One region of the Staphylococcus sp. FSL K6-0223 genome, then DNA from elsewhere that is predicted to be linked to it. Evidence: a T-box and tRNA genes for the amino acid it is inferred to sense, from the RefSeq annotation. Region 1 holds a T-box; the other holds one or more tRNA genes.
What was found. A T-box is a leader RNA that pairs with one kind of tRNA and senses whether it is charged. The one in region 1 lies ahead of serS (serine--tRNA ligase), so its partner is inferred to be a tRNA-Ser.
Positions count from the first base shown of each region.

Region 2: it encodes a tRNA-Ser, which carries the amino acid that the T-box ahead of serS (serine--tRNA ligase) is inferred to sense. The anticodon was not compared.

Region 1 is NZ_JBBOYX010000001.1:5,640-12,676, reverse strand. It holds gene MHI13_RS00045 (AzlC family ABC transporter permease) at 1-565, opposite strand, end outside; gene serS (serine--tRNA ligase) at 852-2,135, opposite strand; T-box leader at 2,212-2,415, opposite strand; gene MHI13_RS00035 (NAD(P)H-hydrate dehydratase) at 2,686-3,498, shown strand; gene gyrA (DNA gyrase subunit A) at 3,547-6,201, opposite strand; gene gyrB (DNA topoisomerase (ATP-hydrolyzing) subunit B) at 6,243-7,037, opposite strand, start outside.
Region 2 is NZ_JBBOYX010000001.1:956,805-963,841, reverse strand. It holds gene ytkD (RNA deprotection pyrophosphohydrolase) at 1-133, opposite strand, end outside; gene yidD (membrane protein insertion efficiency factor YidD) at 201-446, shown strand; gene menC (o-succinylbenzoate synthase) at 437-1,444, opposite strand; gene menE (o-succinylbenzoate--CoA ligase) at 1,445-2,839, opposite strand; tRNA gene MHI13_RS04880 (tRNA-Ser) at 3,039-3,129, opposite strand; tRNA gene MHI13_RS04875 (tRNA-Glu) at 3,180-3,251, opposite strand; tRNA gene MHI13_RS04870 (tRNA-Asn) at 3,253-3,327, opposite strand; tRNA gene MHI13_RS04865 (tRNA-Gly) at 3,340-3,413, opposite strand; tRNA gene MHI13_RS04860 (tRNA-His) at 3,427-3,502, opposite strand; tRNA gene MHI13_RS04855 (tRNA-Phe) at 3,514-3,586, opposite strand; tRNA gene MHI13_RS04850 (tRNA-Asp) at 3,608-3,683, opposite strand; tRNA gene MHI13_RS04845 (tRNA-Met) at 3,698-3,771, opposite strand; gene MHI13_RS04840 (RBBP9/YdeN family alpha/beta hydrolase) at 4,096-4,656, opposite strand; gene hemY (protoporphyrinogen oxidase) at 4,761-6,155, opposite strand; gene hemH (ferrochelatase) at 6,173-7,037, opposite strand, start outside.

The DNA.
Region 1 (7,037 bases):
TTATTTTGGAACGTGTAATCGTTTCAAATTGAGCCATAGCCAAGAAAATAAACATAGCTGTAATCGCAAAGTCTAACCCTAACATTTCAGGATGAGAGATGTATTTCCCAAAGATTGCCCCTAACACACAAGCCATTGCCCAAAATGAATAAGCAGTAATATTTAATCCATGTAACCATCGGTCATTAATTGTTTCCCCTTTTAAGTGTGGCGTTATAGCAACCCCAAAGGTCTCGTCAGTAAGAAGAGAAGACAAAGCTAAACGATTCCATATACCATAATCTTTATAATTAGGTGATAATGTCATAGACAATAAAAAGAAGCGGGAATTCACAATTAACGTTGTTAACACGATGGCTGATATAGGTGTACCAGTAATAACTAAAGCACAAATAATAAATTGTGCTGCGCCTGCATAAACCAATAAACATAACAGAAGAATTTCTAGAACACTAAAATCCTGAGAAGCTGCCACGATGCCAAATGATAGTCCTATACCGATGTATCCTAGTAGTGTTGGAATACATTCTTTGACTCCTTGTTGAAATGTTACATGTGACGTCATGTTAGCTCCCCCTTTATATATGTATTTTCAAATTGACTATATATTTTAATTAAATTCAGTCTAATATAATCTAATAGACGCTTCAATATCTTTAGACGTCCGTTTGAGTGAGGTTAGAGAGAAGGGCGTTTAGAAATATTGATACTTCAATGTTTTAAAAATATCAGAAATTTTCGATATTTTTAAATTTACCTTTCTCAGGGCAGTCTTATTTAATATAAAAATAAATAAAGCGATAGAGGACTATGTCACTCTATCACTTTATGAGTTGAATTCTATTTAATGATTAGTTGACTGGACGAATTTCTGTTTTGCCGCCCATAAATGGTACAAGTGCTTCTGGAATTGTAATTGAACCATCTTCGTTTTGGTAGTTTTCTACGATAGCAGCAAATGTACGACCTACTGCAAGTCCACTACCATTTAATGTGTGTACTAATTCTGGTTTAGAAGAAGCATCACGTTTGAAACGAATGTTAGCACGACGAGCTTGGAAATCAGTACAGTTTGAGCAAGAACTAATTTCTTTGTAGTCATTGTAACTTGGTAACCATACTTCTAAGTCATATGTTTTACTTGCGCTGAAACCAATATCTCCAGTACATAAGATCACGCGACGATATGGTAATTTTAATTCTTCTAAAATTGCTTCGGCATTTTGAGTCATATCTTCTAATGCATCCCAAGAATCTTCAGGTTTTTCAAAACGCACCATTTCAACTTTATCGAATTGATGTAAACGAATTAAACCTCTTGTATCTCTACCAGCTGATCCCGCTTCACTACGGAAACATGCAGTTTGACCAGTGAATTTTTCTGGTAACACACCAGGTTGGATAATTTCATTTCTATAGAAGTTTGTTAATGGCACTTCTGCAGTTGGAATTGTATATAAGCCTTCTTTTTCAACTTTGAATAAATCTTCTTCAAATTTAGGTAATTGGCCTGTACCAAACATTGTATCTGCATTTACCAATTGAGGTGTCATCATTTCTGTATAACCATGTTGTGTTGTATGTTTTGTTAACATATAGTTCATTAATGCACGTTCTAATAAAGCACCATCTTTAGTTAAATAAACGAAGCGCGCACCTGATACTTTTGCAGCACGTTCGAAATCAGCCATTTTTAATTCTTCTACTAAATCCCAGTGCGCTTTTGGTTCAAAATCAAATTCACGAGGTGTACCCCATTTTTTTAATTCAACATTTTCAGTGTCGTCAGCACCTTGTGGTACATCATCTGCAATTAAGTTTGGAATACGAATTAAGATATCACGAATTTTGTTATCTACTTCATTTAATTTTGCATCATTTTCTTTAATTTCATCGCCTAATTCACGCATTTCTTTAATGACGTCATCCGCATCTTCTTTGTTACGTTTTTTTTCAGCGATTTGATCACTTACTTTGTTACGACGTGCTTTCATTTCTTCTGTTTTACCAATTAAATCACGACGTTGATTATCTAATTCTAATACTTCATCAACAACCTTTGAATCATCTCCTCGTAATTCAATTTTGCTCTTAACTTTGTCCGTTTCGTCTCTGAACTGCTTGATGTCTAACATATAATATTCATCCTTCCAAAAAAATTTATATTGAGTGACCATAGCGATTTAAAATAAAAAAAGACCACGTCCCCATACAAGGGACGTGGTCTACGCGTTGCCACCCTATTTAACAATTTAATTAAATAAACTAAATTGCACTCCACTATCGATAACGGTTAAAACCGATTGTTCAATATAAGTAGGTAGATTCGCATAAAAATTAATTACTTGTTTACACTAACCACAAGCTCTCTGAAATTAATACCCTTATGTTACTTAGCCTACGAACAATACTTTATTAACTTAATTTTAATATAGCAAAGTCATATATAATTTTCAAGCAGTTCCCTCAACCAAATATAACAAACTACATACGTTAAAATTCTGTCAATTTTAGCATTTATAAATTTATTTAAAATAGTGTTGACGAAACGCTTAAGCAGGTATAATATTTTCTATTGTATTTAAAACGCACATGATATTTTCGCTTGTCTTAATAACTCATCATTTCATTGATTTAATATATAGAAGTTATGACTTTCGAATCTAAATAGGGAGGATTCATCATATGGAAACATTAACTAATGTGACAATTCCTAAACGTAATGACGAAACGCATAAAGGTGATTATGGAAAAATTCTTTTAATTGGTGGTAGTGCAAATTTAGGCGGAGCAATCATGTTAGCTGCCCGTGCATGTCTTTTTAGTGGAAGTGGTTTAATTACTGTAGCCACACATCCTACTAATCATGCAGCCATTCATTCACGTTGTCCTGAAGCAATGGTAATAGATATTAATGATACTAAAATGTTAACAAAAATGATTGAGAATACAGATAGTATTTTAATTGGACCAGGTCTTGGCGTTGATTTTAAAGGAAATAATGCGATTACTTTCTTACTACAAAATATTCAACCCCACCAAAACTTAATTGTAGATGGTGATGCAATTACAATATTTTGTAAACTTAAACCTGATATTCCTACATGTCGTGTTATCTTTACACCACATCAAAAAGAATGGGAACGTCTAAGTGGTATTCCTATTGAAGAACAAACGTATGAAAGAAATAGAGAAGCTGTGGATAAATTAGGTGCTACTGTAGTACTAAAAAAACACGGTACAGAAATCTTCTTTAAAGATAAAGAATACAAATTATCAATTGGCACACCTGCAATGGCTACAGGTGGTATGGGTGATACATTAGCTGGTATGATTACAAGTTTTGTAGGTCAATTTGATAGCTTACAAGATGCCGTTACGAGCGCAACTTATATTCACAGTTATATTGGTGAAAAACTTTCTGAAAAAATGTACGTCGTGCCCCCTTCAAAATTAATTAATCAAATTCCTTATGTAATGAAAGAATTAGAAAGATAAATAATAAAAATAAGACTTCCCTATATGTGAGAAGTCTTATTTTTATATTTAATTCTGATCTGAATCATTCTCAATATCTTCATTTACACGATCCATGAAATCTTGTCTTACTTCGATGCGTTCATCATCTTCATCAGATTCAGTATGCAAAGCGTTACCAGGTGTCGTATCATCTATCACTTGTTCATTTGCACTTTCTGTAGTTTGGGCACTCGCATTTTCTGTTTGTTGTGCCGCTTCAGTCGCAGCTTCATCTTCAGTTTTATCAATGACTTTCGCAACGGTTGATACAGCTTGATTATCGCCTAATTTCATTAATCGCACACCTTGTGTGGCACGGCCATTTTGAGAAATATCTTCAACTTGTAGACGAATAATAATGCCACCATCCGTTACAATCATTAAATCTTCTTGACCACTTACCGTTGTAATACATACCACATTACCATTACGTTCTGTAATTTTAGCCGTTTTTATACCTTTACCACCACGATTAGATAAACGATATTCACTTACAGGTGTTCGTTTACCATAACCTTTTTCAGTAACGACTAGAACTTCATCTTCACTTTCAGCATAGGCTACGTCTAAACCTACGACTACGTCATTTTCTCTTAGAGAAATCCCTCTCACACCTGAAGCTGTACGACCTAGTGGGCGTAAACTATTTTCAGGGAATCGAATTAATGAGGCATGTGCTGTACCAAGTAAAATATCTTGTTTACCATCAGTAAGACGAACTGCAATCAATTCATCATCTTCTTTAAAGCCAATCGCAATTTTACCATTCTTATTAATATGAGAGAAATTGCTTAATGCAGAACGTTTAACAATACCTTTTTTAGTAGCAAAGACTAAGAAACTGTTCTCATCTTCTAAATCTCTTACGGCAATCATCGTACTAATCACTTCATCATTTTCAAGCTCAATCGCATTAATGACTGGAATACCTTTAGATTGACGAGATAATTCAGGTACTTCGTATCCTTTCAACTTATAAACACGGCCTTTATTCGTAAAGAATAAAACATTATCATGTGTACTTAATGTTACAAGTTGACTGACAAAGTCTTCTTCTAAGGTATTCATACCTTGTACACCTCGTCCACCTCTGTTTTGTGAACGATATGTAGATACAGGTAAACGTTTAATATAGTTGTTATGACTTAAAGTGATGACAATTTGTTCTTCAGGGATTAAGTCTTCATCTTCTAAGTGATCTAAACCACCCAATTGAATTTCAGTACGACGTTCGTCACCGAAACGTTCTTTAATTTCTGTAAGCTCATCACGAACAAGTTGAAGTAATACATCTTCATTTGCTAAGATCTCTTCTAATTCTGCAATATAACTTAATAATTCATTATACTCATTTTCAATTTTATCGCGCTCTAACCCAGTTAAACGACGTAAACGCATATCTAAAATGGCTTGAGCTTGACGTTCAGACAATTTAAAACGTTCTTGCAATGTTTCCATCGCCACTTTATCTGTGTCAGACTCACGAATAATAGAAATAATTTCATCAATATGATCCAGCGCAATTCTTAAACCTTCTAAGATATGTGCACGATCTTTCGCTTTTTTCAAATTGTATTCTGTACGACGACGTACAACTGTTTTTTGATGTTCTAAATATTCAACAAGCGCTTCTTTTAAGTTAATTAATTTAGGTCGACCATTCACAAGGGCAATCATATTTACACCAAATGATGTTTGTAATGGTGTATGTTTATATAAATTATTTAAAATAACATTTGCATTGGCATCTTTACGTACATCAATAACAACTCTTACCCCTGTACGTAAACTTGTTTCGTCACGAAGATCTGTGATACCTTCAATTCTTTTCTCACGCGCTAATTCTGCAATTTTCTCAATCATTCTTGCTTTATTCACTTGATATGGAATTTCAGTCACAACAATACGCTGACGACCACCGCCACGTTCTTCTATTGATGCACGTGCACGCATTTGAATTGATCCACGACCAGTTTCATAGGCACGTCTAATGCCACTTTTACCTAAAATTAAGCCAGAAGTTGGAAAATCAGGACCTTGAATATCTTCCATCAATTCTGAGATTGTGATATCAGGATTTTGACTTAAACGTAAGACTCCGTCAATGACTTCTGTTAAATTGTGTGGTGGAATATTTGTAGCCATACCAACCGCAATACCTGAAGCACCATTCACTAAAAGGTTAGGGAAACGAGAAGGTAAGACTTCGGGCTCTCTTTCTGTACCATCATAGTTATCTAAGAAATCAATAGTATCTTTATTGATATCACGTAACAGTTCTAATGTGATTTTGGTCATTTTTGCTTCGGTATAACGCATTGCCGCAGCACCGTCACCATCCATTGAACCAAAGTTACCTTGACCATCAACAAGAGGATAACGATAGCTAAAGGTTTGTGCCATTCTTACCATAGCATCATAAATTGAAGAGTCGCCGTGTGGATGATATTTCCCCATAACGTCCCCAACAATACGTGCTGATTTTTTATAAGGTTTGTCTGGAGTCATTCCTTGTTCATTTAGACCATATAAAATACGACGATGTACAGGTTTTAAACCATCACGTACATCTGGTAATGCACGTGAAACGATAACGCTCATCGCATAGTCTAAAAATGATTCGCGCATTTCGTTGGTTATATTTCTTTCATTAATTCTTGATTGTGGTAGAGAATCAGCCATCAAGATATCCTCCTTTTATAGTCAGTTCACATTAAGTTAAATTAGAAATCTAAATTAGCATAAACTGCATTATCTTCGATAAATTGTCTACGATTTTCAACAACGTCACCCATTAACATTTCAAATGTTTGATCCGCTTCTACTGCATCTTCAAGTTTTACTTGTAACATCATACGATTTTCAGGATTCATTGTTGTTTCCCATAATTGATCGGCATTCATTTCACCTAAACCTTTGTAACGAGAAATTTGCCATTTTGGAGTAGGATTTAGTTCAGCTTTTAATTTATCCAATTCACGATCGTTAAAGACGTAATATTTTTGTTTACCTTGTGTTAGCTTATACAATGGTGGTTGAGCGATGTATACATACCCAGCCTCAATTAATGGACGCATAAATCTGTAGAAGAATGTAAGTAATAATGTACGAATATGCGCACCATCTACATCAGCATCTGTCATGATAACAATCTTATGATAACGGGCTTTAGAAATATCAAATTCGCCACCTATGCCTGTACCAAATGCTGTAATCATTTGACGGATTTCATTGTTATTTAAAATACGATCTAAACGTGCTTTTTCCACATTTAATATTTTACCTCTCAACGGTAAAATCGCTTGTGTTTTTGAGTCACGACCTTCTTTTGTAGACCCCCCGGCAGAGTCACCCTCAACTAAGAAAATTTCACTTTCATCAGGATTTTTACTTGAACAGTCTGCCAGTTTACCAGGTAAACTTGAAATTTCTAATGCTGATTTACGACGTGTCACTTCACGCGCTTTTTTAGCTGCTACACGTGCTCTTGACGCCATGATTCCTTTTTCAACAATGAT
Region 2 (7,037 bases), 950 kb from region 1:
TTTTAGAGTGTTTAGTGAATAATAATTGATTTTGAAATATCGGAATAGCTAAAACGTGGTTTCCATTCGGTATATCGTTATCAGTTTTATATTGCATCGTGACTCGTCTATCATCTTGATCGATAAACTCCATATCACTCATCCCCCTCTTAAATATGATAAAATTATTTAATAATCAAATGTCTATAGGAGGTTTATTTATGCTTAAAAAATTATTTCTAAGCATCATTCGTATTTATCAGCGTTTCATCTCCCCTATGACACCACCAACATGTCGATTCTATCCTACTTGTTCTGAATATACTAAAGAAGCTATAGAAGTATATGGCGCATTTAAAGGTGGCTATATGGGAGTAAAACGTATTTTAAAATGCCATCCATTTCATGAAGGTGGATTTGATCCCGTACCTTTAAAAAAAGACAAACATACACATCATCATTCATAAACAGATAATGCATTTATATTAACTTTAGGGGGATTGAAATATATCAATCCTTCTTTTAATTTGCCTATGCCTTGTGTAAAGTCTGTTTCAAAATAATATCCATCTGGAGTAATATCTCCTGGATAAGACCCTTCTTTTGCTAATAAAGCAGTAAAATATCGACTAAGTCCATATTCATACATCCCACCAACGATCACTTTAATATCTTTCTCTTTTAATAAGTGAATGAGTTCTAGCGCTCTATCTATTCCTCCCAGTCTAAATGGTTTAACCACAACCGCAGTTATAGGATATTGATGAATAATTTTCAAAATTGATTGTACATCCGTTGCTTTTTCATCAATAGCAATAGCAGGATAATGCGTAACATCTATATAGCTTAAATCATTTAAATCTTTAAATGGTTCTTCAACGTATAGAAGATTGTGTTGATCAATCTCTTTTAATAATTGAAATTGTGACATATCCAGTGATTCATTTGCATCGAGTGCAAGACTAAATTCAAATGGAAGTTCATTGCGTAGCTTTTTTATATCGTTAATGAGATGAGAACTCCATTTTAATTTAATACGTGCTGGCTTTGTGTCTTTAAGTGTTTGTAATTGTGAAGAAGATAAACCACTTACTGTTGCCCCATATTCAACGTTAAAGCACGGTTGTGAATAAAACATCTGATAAACCGCCATCACAACAGTACATCTAGTAGCTGGATAACTATCTAATACATCAAGATAAGGTAACCAGTCACTAAATGTATTGAATGATTGATTTAAAATCTTTTTTGACCATTGTTGTATTCGTATTTTTACTGTCTCAATTGTTTCAGTATCATACCAATCCGTTTCAAATGCATTACATTCACCAAAATAATTTTTCCCTTCATCAGAAATAAATCGTACTATGAGTGCTTTACGATGTGTCATTTCGACTTTAGGCGTCGTAATCGGAGAATGAAACGGCGCGGTATAGTAATAAAATTGTATATCAATGATTTTCATTTAATGATCCTCAGTTCCAACTTTATTACGTTGTAATTTTCCAGTAGAAGTATAAGGTAATGCATTGACGTGTTGATATATCTTAGGAACTTTATATTTTGCTAAATGTTCTTGTAAAAAATTTATAAGATCATTAACCTCAATTGTTTCACTTGCGACATAGTAAAGCGCTGGAATCTGACCCCAAGTCTCATCTTCTTTAGGTACACATACTGCATCTATAATTCCATTGAATGTTTTAGCTACTGTTTCAATTTCATAAGGATAGATATTTTCTCCACCACTAATAATAAGGTCTTTACGTCGATCATAAACCATTACAAAACCATCACTGTCTATTTCTGCAATATCTCCTGTTTTAAAGAAACCATCTTCAAATGTGTTATCCAAATCTTTAGGATACAAATATCCGTTCATTACATTGTCGCCTTTGATAAGTAATTCACCATGTCCCTCTTCATTAGGTTGTTTAATACATACTTCAACATTATCACTTGGTTTACCTACTGTATCATATCGTTTAGCTAACATATCTGGCGAAGCGGTTAGGAACTGCGAACATGTTTCTGTCATTCCAAAAGAATTATAAATAGGTAATTGATAACTCAATGCCTGTTGTATGAGCGTGGATGATAATTTAGCACCCCCAAGTAATATTTTTTCAATTGAGTATGGTTTATTTAAACCAGCATCCATTAGCCACTTTAACGTTTGTGGCACAAGTGACACATGTGTAGGATATTCGTTTTTAATAATAGTCAACATATCTTCAGTATTATATTTATTTAATAAACGTACAGTAAATCCTTCAATCACAGCACGTAAAATCACGCTAAGTCCTGAAATATGATAAATTGGAAGAACCGATAACCATGTCGTTTGTTGATCAAATCCTAGACTTTCTTTACAACCTAATGCACTTGCATAGTGATTTTTAAATGTTTGAGGTACTGCTTTTTGGGGTCCTGTCGTCCCTGATGTAAACATAATAGATGCAATACGATGAATATCAAATTGTTTATGATTAGGCGTATCAGGATAATCATTGAGTTGATTAAATGAGAGAACTTGATGTGAAGATAAATCGAACTCTTTTGTAGTTAAAATAAGTTGAACATTCACTGAGTTCATTTGATTGGTCATTTCAGTTGTTGTTAATCGTGTATTGATCATTGCAATTTCAATTTGCGCTAACCAACATGCGTGCACTAAAATAACAGAATCAATATCGTTTCCAATATATAGTCCTACCCTACTTTCATTTAAAGATAATAATTTCTTTGAAAGCTGATACGCTGCAGAATATAATTGATTATATGTTAATGTATACTGACCATCTGTAACCGCGATTTTGTTTTTGTTTTTTATACTTTGCTCTTTTAACCAAAATTCCAAAATTCATTCCTCCAATAGTTATACACTCTATATTATAACGATTTTTAAATGACTTAACAGGACTCATGTTTGAATTTATTTTGTGATTGTTTTATTTTTAAAAAGATATTATCCATTTTAAGATAAATATAGTTGAATACTTGATATATCATATCTATAAAAAACTCAGAATGGAAAATAACCATTCTGAGCTACTGTACGGAGAGTAAGGGATTCGAACCCTTGAGACGCGATAAAGCGCCTACACACTTTCCAGGCGTGCTCCTTCAGCCAGACTCGGACAACTCTCCTCTATTCAATTAAATAAAAAAACAGAAGCGATGTTTCACTTCTGTTTATATGACTCCTACGGGACTCGAACCCGTGTTACCGCCGTGAAAGGGCGGTGTCTTAACCGCTTGACCAAGGAGCCATGGCTCCGCAGGTAGGATTCGAACCTACGACCGATCGGTTAACAGCCGATAGCTCTACCACTGAGCTACTGCGGAATAATTAAATTATGGAGCGGGTGATGGGAATCGAACCCACAACATCAGCTTGGAAGGCTGAGGTTTTGCCATTAAACTACACCCGCTTAATAACGATTATGGGGCGGTTGATGGGAATCGAACCCACGAGTGTCGGAACCACAATCCGATGCGTTAACCACTTCGCCACAACCGCCAAAGTGTAAATGGTTCAGGACAGAGTCGAACTGCCGACACATGGAGCTTCAATCCATTGCTCTACCAACTGAGCTACTGAACCTTAATCATAAGTCAAAAGTAATGGCGGTCTCGACGGGAATCGAACCCGCGATCTCCTGCGTGACAGGCAGGCGTGTTAACCGCTACACTACGAGACCTATAAAATTATGTATTGCGGGAGGCGGATTTGAACCACCGACCTTCGGGTTATGAGCCCGACGAGCTACCGAACTGCTCCATCCCGCGCCAATATTATTAGCACTTCAAATGAGTACTTAATTAATATATCATTTAAGTCACTGTAATGTCAACACTTTTTTTAAATAATTTTTACAATACGTTAATTATAAATTTAAATAATTATGAGATAATTATTTTTTAATTAGTGCTTTTTTCAATACTTTATTAGTATATATATTAAAACCTATATAGTCAATAAAAATTATAAATTAATTTGTGTAAAAAAACGCTACACTTAAAAAATTTTATTTTATGGGGATAATTTGGGTATAAAATCTCATAATTATTATTACTCTTTATATTACTATTTGATACTTTCCCGCTCTAACATTATTGTGTCATATATTTTTGCATTTTTTCTTGTAATTCACTGAAAGAAACAAAGCCTTCTTCTTCTAGGAAGTGCCCTCCTTCTTCAACAATTCGAATTGATCCTCCTAAAGCTTGTAATAACTTTTCAGTTTCTTTATAAGATACATGTTCATCATCTTTTGAAGCGAGACCGTGAAAGTGTTTCACCTTTTTCTTAACTTCATCATAATCAATGGTAATATGATCTAAATTAACAGATTCATCGATGTCTTGAGCATCTTCTTTAAATCCAGCAATACTAAAAAAGCCTTCTATTGGACGTTTTAAATCTAATTGTTCAATAAATTTCAAAGCAGCGATTGAACCATAGCCATGTGTTACAACATACGTATCGGGATGATTGATTTTAATTTGTTGTTTCATAGCCTTTAGCCACATATCTAATTTTTTGTTATCCGCTTTATCTAAATTAAACAATTGTACATTATATCCTTCGAGTGCTAAGTTATGTTTTAACCATTGATACCAATGATTTTGTGCATTTCCTATTTGTGAATGAACAATAATTACATCTGTCATTTTTTATTCCCCTTTTCTTCTTAATAATGACTATTTATTTTAAAATAAAGCACTTTAAAGAGACAAATGTAACCTCTAAAAAGTGCCTATTTACTATGCTTTATTTATAACTCGTCTATTAATTCTTCAACAGCATTTTTGCCTTGTTGAATACAATCAGGTAAACCTACCGCTTCAAAAGGTGCACCGGTAATGCGTAACCCGTTATATTGACGTTTTACATGATTTTGTATATTTCGAATTTGAGTCATATGACCGATATGATACTGTGGCATACTTTTTGGTAATCGATTCACTATGGTAAAATCTGGATCACCTTTAAACGTCATCATTTTACTTAAATCTCGACGTGCGATATTTACAATTTCTTCATCAGTATGGTCATCTACAACCGTATCGCCCGGTTTTCCTACATACGCACGTAATAATACTTTACCTTTTGGTGTGGTAAATGGCCACTTTTTAGTCGTCCAAGTACATGCAGTAATATCTGTATGACTGGTTCTTGCAATGACAAATCCAGTACCATTATAGCTATTTTCGATATTTTTCTCATCAAATGCAAATACAACCGTTGCAACTGTAGTAGAATCCATAGTATTAAAGTATTTAAATGCTGAATCATGATTAAACCATTTCATAAACGTTTGATGCGGTGTCGTAACAAGTAAACCATCAAACGTCTTTCGACTATTATGTGTAACAATCTCATAATTATCATTATGAATATGAATATCTTCTACTGGTGTATTATATTTGATGTGTACACCTTTTTGTTCAACATTTTTAGCTAGTGCTTCAATAAATGAACTTAGCCCATGTCTAAATTGTTTGAATTGTCCTTTAGGAGCACCTGGATAAAGCTGACGTTTTCTTGTACGTTCGCGTTTTTCATCTTTCATTCCTTTAATTAAACTACCATATGATTCTTCTTTATACTTGAAATTAGGAAATGTACTCATCAAACTTAATTGATCAATATCTGTTCCATAAATTCCTCCCATAAGGGGCTCAATCAAATTTTCCAGCATTTCGTTTCCTAAACGTTTTCTGAAGAATTCACCAACCGAAATATCATTTTCTATTTTAATAGGCGGAATAACTAAATCTAATCCTGCTCTTAATTTTCCTAAAGGGGAAATTAAACGTGTTTTTAAGAAAGGTTTAATATCTGTTGGAATTCCCATAATTGATCCGCCTGGAATAGGATACAATTGGTTCTTAGCAAAAATATAGGATTGTCCTGTTTGATTCGTAATTAAATCATCTTCAAGACCTATATCTTTTGCTAAATCTGTCATGATCGTTTTTCGACCTAAGTAGGATTCTGGACCAAGTTCAATAGTATAACCATCGCGTCGATAAGTTTGAATTTTACCTCCAGGTCTTGAAGTTGCTTCAAAAATAGTTACATCTATGTCTTCATTGTAATGTTTAAAATAATATGCACTGGCTAGACCTGTAATGCCAGCACCTATAATTGCAACTTTTTTACTCACAACATGTCCCTTCCTTTTTAAAAAACTGTTTTAATTTCGTCGACAATCGCACCTATAAATAACGGATTTGTATTAGGCATTTCTGGTCGATAGTAATTAGCACCAATGTCATCGCAAACAACTTTACACTCATAATCATTATCGTAAAGTACTTCAAGATGTTCACAAACAAATCCAACTGGTGTATAAATAAAGTTTTTATAATGATGTTCATTGTATAATTCCCTTGTTAAATCTTGTACATCAGGTCCTAACCAAGGCGTACCTGTATTACCCTCTGACTGCCAACCTTGCGCTACATGTTTAATATTTGTAGAAGCTTCTAAACGATCCATAGTATCTTTAATTTCATTAGGATAAGGATCATTATTACGTTCTATTAATCCTTTAGGTAAACTGTGCGCAGACACGATTAAAATTGTTTCATCATGTTCTTCTTCTGGAATTTCAGCTAATGTTTCATTTACTTTATTTGTCCAGTATTCAATAAATTTAGATTGTTGATAATAACGTTCAACATGATGTAGTTGTATACCATATTTATCCGCTTCTTCTTTAGCACGTTTATTATATGAACCTACTGAAAAACTTGAATAATGGGGAGCTAATACGACTGTAACAGCCTCTGTAATACCATCATTATGCATTTTTTCAACTGCTTCTTCAATATAAGGAGAAATATGTTTCAATCCTAAATATAATTTAAATTCTACATCATCATATGTTTTATTAAGTGCATCTGTAAGTGCTTTAGCTTGACGATCTGTCGTGCCTGCAAGTGGAGAAAGCCCACCTATAAATTCATAACGATTTTTTAAATCTTGAAGTTCTTCTTCTGTTGGTCTTTTACCATGTCGTATATCTGTGTAATATGGTTCAATA